DNA from 3 places in the Paenibacillus sp. IHBB 3054 genome. Region 1 is predicted to be linked to each of the others. Evidence: riboswitches for the same ligand, from Rfam matches in the RefSeq annotation. Region 1 holds a riboswitch; each other region holds the start of a gene.
The links. Region 1 has a riboswitch for cyclic di-GMP ahead of ACQ76X_RS12730 (PA14 domain-containing protein). Riboswitches for the same ligand answer to the same signal wherever they lie in the genome.
Positions count from the first base shown of each region.

Region 2: another riboswitch for cyclic di-GMP. It lies ahead of ACQ76X_RS09865 (anti-repressor SinI family protein); the one in region 1 lies ahead of ACQ76X_RS12730 (PA14 domain-containing protein).
Region 3: another riboswitch for cyclic di-GMP. It lies ahead of ACQ76X_RS09375 (collagen-binding domain-containing protein); the one in region 1 lies ahead of ACQ76X_RS12730 (PA14 domain-containing protein).

Region 1 is NZ_JBOFBG010000009.1:47,092-51,324, forward strand. Features, by position in the region: gene ACQ76X_RS12720 (UDP-glucose dehydrogenase family protein) at 1-259, shown strand, start outside; gene ACQ76X_RS12725 (sugar phosphate nucleotidyltransferase) at 721-2,094, shown strand; cyclic di-GMP riboswitch class I at 2,232-2,312, shown strand; gene ACQ76X_RS12730 (PA14 domain-containing protein) at 2,325-4,233, shown strand, end outside.
Region 2 is NZ_JBOFBG010000006.1:144,966-149,198, forward strand. Features, by position in the region: gene sipW (signal peptidase I SipW) at 1-113, opposite strand, end outside; gene ACQ76X_RS09855 (hypothetical protein) at 132-1,226, opposite strand; gene ACQ76X_RS09860 (helix-turn-helix domain-containing protein) at 1,648-1,980, shown strand; gene ACQ76X_RS09865 (anti-repressor SinI family protein) at 2,081-2,233, opposite strand; cyclic di-GMP riboswitch class I at 2,261-2,345, opposite strand; gene ACQ76X_RS09870 (2-oxoglutarate dehydrogenase E1 component) at 2,830-4,233, shown strand, end outside.
Region 3 is NZ_JBOFBG010000006.1:36,605-40,837, forward strand. Features, by position in the region: gene ACQ76X_RS09375 (collagen-binding domain-containing protein) at 249-2,375, opposite strand; cyclic di-GMP riboswitch class I at 2,459-2,548, opposite strand; gene ACQ76X_RS09380 (hypothetical protein) at 3,170-3,583, shown strand; gene ACQ76X_RS09385 (ASCH domain-containing protein) at 3,921-4,233, opposite strand, start outside.

The DNA.
Region 1 (4,233 bases):
GCAGCTCCGCTGGTGCGGCCTGCCGGAAGAAGCGGCAGAAGGCAGCGATGCCGTATGCCTGCTGACCGACTGGAGCCAGTTCAAGGATATCGACCTGCATCGCTTGGCGGGCAGTATGCGCCGCCAGGTTCTGATCGACGGCCGCAACGTCTACTCCAAGGAGCAGATCGAAGGCACCGGCCTGGAGTACCATTCCGTCGGACGCCCGCAAATGGGCGGACTGAGCGGGTATTCGGCCAGTGTGGCTGGCGCGATCTAAGCCTTAAGCTTGCTCTGCTAAGTTCCCAGCTCTGTAAAGCACTTCGCTCTTACCTGCCGCCAACCAGGCGGCAATGCCGGATCTTTAGCAGAGAGCTTCGCCTGCGGGTGAAGCAAGCGAAAGGTGTGATGCTTTCAGAACGCTTGGCCCGGCAAGAGTTCTTAACCGGTAAGCTGTTATGGAATGGAACGGAGAGGAATTTTGGAACTGTAGGAGCGAATGCGTCCGCCTTTGTCTGCGGATTTCCACCGCGAACAGCGGTATAAATCATGAAATCTGCAGACAACAGCGGCCGAAAGTCCAAACATTCCTTGCAGTGACTCTAATAACAGCCCAAGCTGTTAGAATTCTTGCGCAGCCTGCAGTGCTGCCCGAAGCAGTCTGTCTTTTGCATTAGCCGAACTGCAGCTCACAATAACAATCCGATATTTTCGCGTCACACATAATGAGGAGGGTTCCATATGAAACTGGTACTTCTATCAGGCGGTTCAGGAAAACGTCTCTGGCCATTGTCCAACGATTCACGTTCGAAGCAATTTCTGAAGGTACTTGAGAGCCCGACGGGTGAACCAGAATCCATGGTGCAACGGGTATGGCGGCAGCTGGAGGAAGCTAATATGTCGGGTTCGGCTTATCTGGCTACCGGCCGCAGTCAGGTGGAAATGATTCAAAGCCAGCTTGGCAGCGAGGTACCTATCATCGTTGAGCCGGAACGCCGCGATACGTTTCCGGCGATTGCCCTGACAGCAGCCTACCTGTATTCCATGGAAGGCGTTTCGCCAAGCGAGACCGTGGCCATCCTGCCGGTCGATCCTTATGTGGAAGCCGCCTTCTTCGATACAGTAGTGCAGCTTGAGCAAACGATGCAGGAGAGCGGAGCGAACCTGGCGCTGATGGGTGTAGTACCCGAGCATGCTTCAGAAAAATACGGATATATCATTCCTACCAGCGCAGAGGCGGGAGCAAGCGGTTATCTGCAGGTAAGCCACTTCCAGGAGAAACCTGACCGTGAGCAGGCCGAGGAACTGATCAGCCGGAATGCCCTCTGGAACTGCGGCGTGTTCGCGTTCCGCTTGGGCTATCTGCTTGATATTCTGCAGCGCAAGGGATTGCCGCTGAACTATGAGGAACTGCAGAAGCAGTACAAACTGCTTGCTTCCATCAGCTTTGACTATGAAGTGGTGGAAAAAGAGGAGAAAATCGTAGTTCAGCCTTATGCCGGATTCTGGAAGGATCTGGGCACCTGGAACACGCTGACCGAAGAAATGAACAGCAACCATGTGGGCAAAGGGTTCGTGACGGCCGATTCCGAAGGCACATGCCTGATTAATGAGCTGGATATTCCGATTACGGTGATCGGCGCGAAGGATCTGATTATCGCTGCCAGCCCGGACGGGATTTTGGTTACCCATAAAGCGGAGAGTCCGAGAATCAAGGAAGTGCTGAAGTCTTTTGAACAAAGACCGATGTACGAAGAACGCCGCTGGGGCCATTACAAAGTCATTGATTATGTGAAATACGATGAGGGAAATGAAGTGCTGACCAAACGGATTTTTATCGAAGAGGGTAAAAATATCAGTTACCAGCTGCACCATAAGCGCAGTGAAATCTGGACATTTGTCAGCGGTGAAGCAAGCATTGTGATTAATGAGAAGATGCATAATGTGAAGGCAGGAGATGTGGTGCGTATACCGGAAGGCACCAAACATGCGATCCTTGCGCTGACGGATGTAGAGTTTATCGAGGTACAGACCGGTTCGGAACTGGTAGAAGAGGATAACATCCGCATCACCTTGGATTGGGAAGATATAGCTTTGCAACAGTTTATCTCTTAGGCCTAAATAATCTATTTAACCAATTGTTGCAAATCTAAAACAGGCATTTAGAACCATTTATTAGTTTATTTTTATTAATGCTCTAAATAAAAACTTCATAGGGACGATACTTACGGTAAGAGGGATAAATCCTTCCAAAACGACAAAGGCAAACCTAATCGAAAGATAGGGACGCAAAGCCATAGGGCCTTCGCAAGAGTGGCAGCCTGGCTACCGAAAGGAAGATAATTTTGAAAACTTACCGTAAGTCTCGTCTGCTGTCCACCTTGCTGTCTCTTGCCATATTGTTCACCGCAGTGCCTTTAGGATTAGGGCTGTCGCCTTCATCCGCAGAAGCCTCATCAAGCACAGGAGTGCCGGTTAATCCGGACGCTTCAGCCGAAGCTGTCAAGCTGCTTAGTAACCTCTATTCCATTACCGGAAAAGGGATTATCACTGGACAGCACGATTATTTGGAGAGCCCGGATGAATTCAGCAACAAGTTGAAGGGAACAAGCGGAGAACATGCTGCTCTTCACGGATATGAGCTTGGCGTAATTAGCGGCCAGTCGGAGAGTACGGCTGCTTCGCAGCGCAAGAATGTGGTGAACAGCGCGATCAACTGGTACAAGAACGGCGGCATTGTCACAATGACCTTTCATCAGAATCTGCCCGGGACGGCTTACCTCTGGTCCAATGTGCAGAAGCCGCTCACCCAAGCGGAATTTAACAGGTATGTAACGCCGGGCACGACAGAATACGCCAGCCTGATCACGGATCTGGATAAAGTGGCGGTGTCGCTCAAAAGCTTGCGGGATGCGGGAGTTCCTGTACTTTGGAGACCTTATCATGAAATGAACGGCAACTGGTTCTGGTGGGGGAAGAAAAGTAATTTTGCTGAACTGTGGAATATTATGTATGACCGTTTCGTGAACGTTCATCAATTAAACAATCTGTTGTGGGTATGGAACCCCAATGCACCGAATGCCTGGTCCGATCCTTATGCGCTGACCTATCCGGGAGCAAGCAAAGTGGATGTTCTTGCAGCAGATATATATGATAACGACTATATGAATAAGTATTATGATAGTTTGCTTAGTCTGGCTGCCGGTAAACCGATAGGTATTGGTGAGAACGGTGAGATGCCCAGCACGGCCAAACTGAAGCTCTCCCAGAAAAATTTCGTTTTCATGATGAACTGGGGAAAAATGCTCTATGAGAAAAACAGCACAACTACGATTAAGAGTTTCATGAGCGATAGCTATACACTGACCCGGGATAAATATAAGAGTTGGAGTGCACCAGCCGCTGCGCCGACGGCAACACCGACACCAACACCAACGGCAACTCCAACGCCGAAGCCGACGGCAACACCGACAGCAACGCCAACGGCAACACCGACACCAACGCCAACAGCAACGTCGAAGCCGACGGCAATGCCAACGCCTGACTCTAATGATTCAGTGGAAGCGCCTGTGGTGAGCGGACTTAAGGGAGAGTACTTCAAAAATATGACGCTTTCCGGTACGCCCGCCTTGGTGCGCAACGATGCATTGCTTAACATTAACTGGCGCCAGGGTTCGCCGGATCCTTCAATCGGTGTAGATTCCTTCTCCGTCCGCTGGACCGGTCAAATCAAGCCAACGTATAGTGAGACTTATCAGATTTCCACCACTTCGGATGACGGTATCCGCGTTTATATTAACGGTAAAGCTGTCATTGACAGCTGGATGAAACAGAGCGGAGCCGAGCGTACCGGAAGCATCGCTTTAACAGGCGGTCAGTTGTACGACATCAAGGTCGAGTATTACGAGAATGCCGGCGATGCGAATATCCGCTTAATGTGGCAAAGTCAAAGCCAAGTCAAAGGGACGGTTCCGGCCAGCGCATTGTTTGTGAATGCCGGGGCAGCTGCTGCCAGCCTGGAGGACAGTACACCCAGCCTGGTTGCAAAACCGGCTTTAGCGGCGACAGCAGCACCAGCCGCAACGGCAACAGCAACGCCGACACCTGCGTCGGCGCCAACGGTAACACCGACGCTTGCACCAACACCGGTGCCAACAGCAGCACCAACGCCAACACCGGTGACAACGGCAACACCGACGTCGGCGCCAACACCAACACCAACAGCAGCACCAACGCCAACACCAGCACCAATAC
Region 2 (4,233 bases), on a different contig from region 1:
AGAATCTTGGGCGTTCCGCCATTCATCCGGCTAGTGATTGCAGATACCAGCGTAAGTAGAAAAATGAGAATTAATGCATACATCAATAGGTTACGAGTCCATTTAAGTATCACTGGAGAGCACCGCCTTGTTTAGAATACGCCTTGCTTTTCGCCTATTTTTACCGTTATGCTGTCAGGATTCGCGTCCGGGGCAGGGGCTTCAGGCTCAGCAGTCTTATCAGGCTTTGCTTGCTCCTCAGCTTCGAGCTTCGCTTTCTCCTCAGCTTCGAGTTTCGCCTTCTCCTCAGCTTCGAGCTTCGCTTTCTCCTCAGCTTCGAGCTTCGCCTTCTCCTCGGCTTCGAGTTTCGCCTTCTCCTCGGCTTCGAGCTTCGCTTTCTCCTCAGCTTCGAGCTTCGTCTTCTTCTCAGCCTCGAGTTTCGCTTTCTCCTCGGCTTCGAGCTTCGCCTTTTTCTCAGCTTCGAGCTTCGCCTTTTCTTCCGCTTCGAGCTTCGCCTTCTTTTCAGCCTCTTTCAGTCCTTGGATCACGTCAGCGGCCTCCGTATGCATCAACGAGGTTTCGTCCGCATAACTCCTAGCCTGTTCGGCCGCGGTCGATGCCTGATGATAGGCAGCCTGCACATAAGCGTCCACTCTTCTGATGGAGCTTAGCTTTCTAACCATCTCCTGAAATTCGCCCAGTGTTAGATTGGCTTGGCTGAGCAATTGTTCGAATACCGGGATATCGTTATTTTGTGCGGCTGTTAATTGATTAAAATCGACCTCATATGGAGAAAGTCTCTGGTTCACTTCATTGACTTGCTGCTCCAGCTCTAATTGCGAGCGTGTTAGATAGCCTTGAAGCTCAGCTAAAAAAGCAGCCGCGCCGGCCGCAGCCTCACGCGTTTGTGCAGCAGCCTCTTGAATACCTCCAATACGTCCCTCTGCGGTCTCCGAGTCCGTATTCTTATCCGTTATCTCCGCTAGCACCTCTCTCGCCGCTTCACGCTGCCAGGCAGCAAGCTTCATCGCTTCGCTGGCTTGGTTGGCAATATGATCGACCGTGCTTGGAAACACAAATGCTGTGGTGATATTGGAGGATTCGGTTGCTGCGACGTTAGTCAGCAATGCATACGTGGGCGTTGTAATTTGGCCGATGCCATAAGCCGAAATCACTACGATCCCTGCAATTTGGGGAAGCGTATACCGACGGATGTTTCTATTCCGGGAAGAACGTGAAAGCCTCACAGGAGCCTCTCCTTTAGCTGCTTGCAATTTCCTGCAAACAAGGTAATCTATTAACACCCAGCCTTTATGACGAACGTTATTTGTTCGTTATTAAGAACTATGACGTAAGTATATGCCATTACTCCTACAAATCAAAAATCTCATTTTGTTGCAATATTCTTAATAAAGAACGATTTATAGTTGATATTCTGCTTTTAGCTTCATTTCCCTCAGCTTATCGTACTTTTTAACGAACGTTTTCGCATGAAAAATCTAAATGATACCGCAGAGGGAACAAAAATAATGGGGATTTGGAGTGGAAACGACATAAAAGGGGGATCATTCATACTGGAACTGATTCTATAGTGCTTTGTCCGTCTTCCGGTTATTTGTTATACTGTAACAAAAAGTACGGAGGGGCGTTTTTATCGTGCCAGATAATATGGGAAGTCGCATCCACCATCTCCGTCTGGAAAAAGGCTTGTCTCTTTCGGAGCTTGCGGATAAGGCTGATGTGGCGAAATCATACTTAAGCAATGTGGAAAGAAATATACAATCTAACCCCTCTATTCAATTTATTGAAAAAATCGCTGACGCACTTCAGGTGTCCATTCATGCGCTGCTTTACGGCGAGCCTTCCGATGTGCAGGAGTCACCTCTGGATGGAGAATGGTCCCGGCTCGTACTGGAAGCTATGGCTTCGGGTATAAGCAAGCGGGAATTCAAAGAGTTCTTGGACTATCAAAAATGGCGGCTGGAGCAGAAGGATTCCTGATTCATGCGGGTTCCTTCTACTGCCGGTCATACAGAAAGGGCACAGCGGAGAGATCCGCTGTGCCCTTTCTGTATGTACAAAAACTTTTAACAACCAACCGCTACATTGCCTGCAAAGTCTTCTCATTAAAAAATTGGCGGATTTCATCCACTTTGATGCCCGCCTGCTTAGCCGACATCAGCAAATAGACCCATTCTAAATCCAGATCAACTGTCTGCAGTTCTCCGTTGTTCCCCTGGTTGGACTTATCCAAGAAATCTCCTCCTAAGATTACGCGTCCCCAGGCAGTCCGGCCGTCGTAGTATTTCTACATTAGACCCGAGACTTTGTGCCCCTGTCTTTCGGCAGGTTTACCCTTTACTGGATCCTTTACATGAAAGGATCTGGCTAGAAATTCATGAAACCGTTATCCGCCATAACATTATACAATATCTTACACGAAAAGTGTGTCGATTTATGGGAATATTGTATAATTAGAAACGGAAAATAATTGATTATTTTGCCAACTACTTGTACGAATTACTCGAGAATCCTAAAAAATTGTAGAACAAGCCTCTTTATCTATGTATGTATATATGAAAAGTGAAAACAACATTTTTATTTCGTTCATTTCAATCACACCGCCGCATCATTTTCATATAGTTAAGAAACCAAACTTATAATAGTTCTGTATGAATTAGGCACTGAATCATACCGTTTTGCGAACGGATTCAACCAAAGTATGAATTGATTACCCGCCTTGAAAGTTGCACAATAAGATGAGGAATGAAACCGCAAACATCGAAGCTCCACAAGGGCGCCGGCGAAATTTTGGCGCGCATGGAGTTCATCCGTTAGGAGGATGTATTCATGGCAGTCAAAGATCCCTATAACGAAACTGTGTGGAGCAAGTATTACGGACCCAATCTGGGTTACATCCAAGAGAAATATGAGCAATTTGTAAAAGATCCAACTTTAGTAGAGCATAATTACCGCGATCTCTTCACCCTTTCCGGCCCCCCTCCATTGGCTCCCGATGCCGAACAGGCACCGCTGCCTGTGGTTTCAGGAGATACTGAGTGGCTTAGAAAGGCCGTAAGGGCATCCAAGCTGATCGCCAATATCCGTATACATGGCCATATGGCCGCCAATATCGACCCGCTGGACCGGGGAAACAATCCGATGGCGAAATATTTGGAGTACGAAACCTATGATCTGACCCGCGAGGATTTAATGGCTATGCCCGCCTCGCTGATCTGGGAGAATGCCCCGAGTGACGTTCATACGGCCTGGGATGCCGTTCACCGGATGCGCCAGGCCTACACGCAGACCATTGCCTATGAATTCGGGCATGTGCGTGACGAGCAGGAGCTGCGCTGGCTGAACAGCCAGGCGGAATCTACCAGCTCTCCCGCGCCTCTAAACAACACAGAGCGCAAAGAATTGCTGAAAAGGCTGATTCAGGTAGAGCAGTTCGAAACTTTCCTTCATAAAACCTTTGTCGGCCAGAAACGCTTCAGCCTGGAAGGCAATGACGCCTTGGTGCCAATGCTGGATGAAATCGTGCGTGCTGCTGCTCATGACGGTGCCGAACATATCCTGATGGGTATGGCGCATCGCGGACGGCTTAACGTCCTGGCTCATATCCTGGGCAAACCTTATGATATTATTTTCTCGGAATTCCATCATTCGCCGAACAAGGAGCTGTTCCCTTCCGAAGGCTCCATGGGCATCAACTACGGCTGGACCGGCGATGTGAAATATCATCTCGGCGCTGACCGCGCCGTCCGTGAAGGGGAAACCGTCCGTACACGGATCACACTGGCCAACAATCCGAGCCACTTGGAATTCGTCAATCCGGTGGTTGAGGGCTTCACGCGTGCGGCCCAGGAAGACCGCAGCACTCCGGGTCTGCCTAAGCTAAATACGAATAAAGCCATGGCTGTGCTGATGCATGGCGATGCTGCCTTCCCGGGTGAAGGCATCGTGGCCGAAACCCTTAATATCGGCAAGCTTAAAGGTTATCAGAACGGCGGTACGGTGCATATTATCGTCAATAACCGGATCGGATTCACGACGGAAAGTGAGGATTCCCGTTCTACCCACTATGCCAGTGACTTGGCTAAGGGCTATGAAATTCCGATTGTGCATGTCAATGCCGATGATCCGGAGGCTTGCATTGCCGCCGTCCGTCTGGCCAGCGCCTACCGCAATCTGTTCAAGAAGGATTTCGTAATCGACTTGATCGGCTACCGCCGCCATGGACATAATGAA
Region 3 (4,233 bases), on a different contig from region 1:
TCCAGTCACAATCATGCGGGCTCCGCAATGATTTCTGCATAGTATAACATGGTAGCCTCGCCTGCGAGAAATGTACATATAACAGATGGATTGAAATCTAAACCATTGTTGTATAATAACCCTCAAAACGTAAGAAACACCCTATAAAAAGGCCGCTTCCGGGATTTTCTCTCCCGTAAGCGGCCTGAATTATGTTTAGAACATGGCGTCTGGACTGCTATTGGCCCGAGTGTGATTCAATGAAAGCCTCAGCGTTTTCGTCTGCTGGTTCTTGCCGTTCTGCTCAGCAGCAGACCTACTCCGGCAATAGCGAGACCGGTAATATAATAAGGTGCCGGGCTGGCTTCACCCGTTTGCGGCAGACTCTCGGCTGGATCCACAGTCCCCAGCGGAATTTCTTCATCAAGAATAATTTCTTCATCCGGTACCGAAGCAGGTACTGGGACAGTCGCTGGAGTAGTCTCCGGCGTTGGCTGCACAGACGAAGGTTTGGTCACAGGGCCCAAAGGCAGCGGATCCTCATCAATCGTAATCTCCTGATCGTCATTCGTACCAATCACCGTTGGTGTCGGAGATGGCGTCGGGTCTACCGTTGGTGCTACACTCGTCGGTGCTGGCGTTGGGTCTACCGTTGGCGCTACACTCGTCGGTGCTGGCGTCGGGTCTACCGTTGGCGCTACACTAGTCGGCGCTGGCGTTGGGTCTACCGTTGGCGTTACGCTTGTCGGCACTGGCGTCGGGTCTACCGTTGGCGCTACACTCGTCGGCGCTGGCGTTGGATCTACCGTTGGCACCGGTGTTGGTGTCGGTACCGGCGTTGGCGTTGGTGTCGGTACCGGCGTTGGTATTGGTGTCGGCGTCGGTGTTGGTATTGGTGTCGGTGTTGGCACCGGTGTTGGCGTTGGTATTGGTGTCGGCGTCGGCGTCGGTGTTGGTATTGGTGTCGGTGTTGGCTCCGGCGTTGGCGTTGGTGTCGGTGTTGGCTCCGGCGTTGGCACCGGTGTTGGCGTTGGTGTCGGTGTCGGCTCCGGTGTTGGTGTCGGCGTTGGTGTCGGCGTCGGCGTCGGCGTCGGTGTAGCCGTTGGTGTTGGTGTCGGTGTCGGCGTTGACGTTGGTGTCGGTACCGGCGTTGGTATTGGTGTTGGCGTCGCCGTCGGCGTTGGTGTTGGTGTCACTGTCGGTGTCGGTGTCGGTGTCGGTGTTGGCGTCGCCGTCGGCGTCACTGTCGGTGCCGCCGTTGGTGTCGGTGTCGGTGTCGGTGTTGGCGTCGCCGTTGGTGTTGGCGTCGGTGTCGGTGTCGGTGTCGGTGTCGGCGTTGGTGTCGGTGTTGGTGTTGGCGTCGCCGTCGGTGTTGGTGTTGGCGTCGCCGTCGGCGTTGGTGTTGGCGTCGCGGTCGGCGTTGGTGTTGGTGTCGGTGTTGGCGTTGGCGTCGGTGTCGGTGTCGGTGTCGGTGTTGGCGTCGGTGTCGGTGTTGGCGTCGGTGTCGGTGTCGGTGTCGGTGTTGGCGTCGGTGTTGGCGTCGGTGTTGGCCCGACTGGCGGCACCGTTCCCTCAAAGGTATGATGATGCATCTGAATATAACCGCTGAATCCTTTTGCAATAAGGGTACCATGCAGCTCAGCTCGGCTGAATGCCACAAAGGCATGAGGCGCTAACATGGTGCCTTCAATGGTTGTGTTGCCATTTGCTACAGAAGAAGCTTCGTAGAAGTTGAACAGCACATTGTGAGGTTTGCCGTTCCACATTTGAAAATCCGGAATGACGACCTTATTCCCGCTTACATTGATAATTACCGTGGCATTTCCTGCAATGTTGAACTGGAGACCGTTGGTAACCGCCAAATCCGCAGCAGTCAAATGAATGACATTAAAGGAATCCGGAGCGTTAATCGTCATTTTCCCTCCATCTCTGACAAAGGGCTGTGTTTGTTTCAGAGCAGCGAGTTCACTCGAACGCTGAATCAAAAATTGCTCCTCAGCTTGAAAGTCGATCGGATGACCCTGCCGCGTGCCTCCCTTAAGATCGGCTCCTGAACTTTTCATGCTGCCTCCATATACAGAGGTGCCATAAACTGTTCCATTTGAAAAGTCGATGTCTTTGCCGGCGATAAGCACATCTCCACCTACAGCATCCTTGGATACGCCATATCCTTGAAGAGTAATGTTCCCTGCAGCAGCAAGCCGTCCGTGGATCTGGTCATTGCTTTGCGCGAAATCTCCAAAGATAAAGGCGTTGAAATTCCCGGCGACTCCCAGCACCGGTGTTGGGGTGTACGGCATGCTTGCCGCCGCCTCTGCATTGATCCCCGGATGAAGCATATTGCCGATGGTTAAAATCCCCGTCAGAATCAAGGCTAATAATTTGTTCTTCAACAATGATATGTACCTCCTATGTAACTATTCTATGAATGCACAGATTGGCCCATAACAACAAAAAGACCGCCAAGAAGGGTTAGCTTCATGGCGGCCGGACGATCATGGCACCTTTAGAGTGCTGTAGATTCCTGACTTTGCGTCCCGCTCTTTCGAACGGTTTGCGATTATACATGAGAAGTTGGTAACAGTTGTTTTCTATGTAGTCTATGACTTTTGTTACTTTCGGACTAGGATTAGTCTATCTCTTCACCCTCTCGTTTGTCAATCTATTCCTTATTTTTTCGATAGATTCTCTGCAAAAATCCTCAATCCCGCTTCACCTAAGGGTTTCGTTGTATTCACCGATCACATAAAACAAATTTTCAATATTAAAAATTAGTATATTCGAACCACTTTTCAACCCATGGCGAAACGGCAAAAAAACTGTCGCCAGCACTTGGCAGCAGTTTTTGGTCATTTTCAATTTACACAAGTCAGCGGGCAACAGCCGGACTCAGAATTTGTATATTTTATAACAGCTGAACCCAGCCGATCATGGACATCCATATTGGAACACTTAAAAACAACCCGAACAGCAACCCGCGGCGGAGACTTCCCTCATAATTCATCACAATTCTCCTTTTTAATGAACTTTATTTTTCAATATTTATTATTTCAATTTTAATATAAAATAATTCTTATAATTATTTTGTGAATTATGTCACATTGTTTAGTTGTTTAGAAATTCCATTGATTAATTTTTGAATAATCGGTTAAAATACGAATATACGTTCTTATTAGAGGTGATTGAATTTATGCATAGAGCGGAGAGTAACGATAATACACTGGTCAAATCCTATATATTGCTTCCGCTGATTTTATCAGCCTTTGAACGGGATTCAGCCATTATGTCGACACAACTGCGGACCCCCGCTCCATACATGGATGTTCTCCGTACTGCTGCGAATGCAGCCACTGCCGATCTGAGGGATGTGCGCGCCGAAATGAGGAAACGCGGAGTTAAGGTCTATGAACAGCAGCGGCTCCAGGTCGGCATCGAGGCCAAATTTATATGCCGGGGATATCATGAACGGATGCTGCTGCTGGATGACGTCATCGCTGCACAGGCCGCTATCCATATGCGCAAATACCTGGGACTCGATATCTCCGGCTACCACAGCTATGAGGAACAGTACAAAATCAAATCCGGCCCTCAAGCAAGCCTGTAGCCTTTGGTGCGTTGAAGAATAAAAAACAGGCCTTGCCATGGGAGTCGGCAAGACCTGTAAAGTACCCGCTATAAATTACATTAAAACCTTCCAATAGCCCAATGTGCCGAAAATAACGACCAGCGCCACGGGATATAGAATTCTCCGGCTTACCTTATCCTTAAACGTAAGAAATAAACATAACATGCAAAGCCACGCAATAAGAAGACTGCCCATTTCCTATGCATACGCTCCTTCCTGAGCCCATTCATACCTGTATTCCACCGAACCGCCGGTACCGTCATAACATTTTCCGTCTATCCAATTAGACTTGCCGATCTGAAATTCCATAAGCGCTTCACCGCTTTCTTTGCGGAACAGGATGCTCCCAGAAGCCCAGTCGGCCCTTAGCCGGAATGTTGTCCTCCAGCGGAGTGACCCCCGTCAATTCCCAGGCAAACCGGCCCTCCCTATAATCTCCAAAGATATATTCGCTGCCGTAGGGCCAGCCTTCTTCAGCCATACCAGCTGTAACTTCATAACAGTTTATCAGCGATCCTGTCGCTATAATCGCTCCGGCAGGCAAATTGTCCGCTGTAAGACCATGACGGGCGAGCACCGATTGGAAAGGCTCCCGTAAGCATACTTCCTTATCAATCTTCAAACCGGCA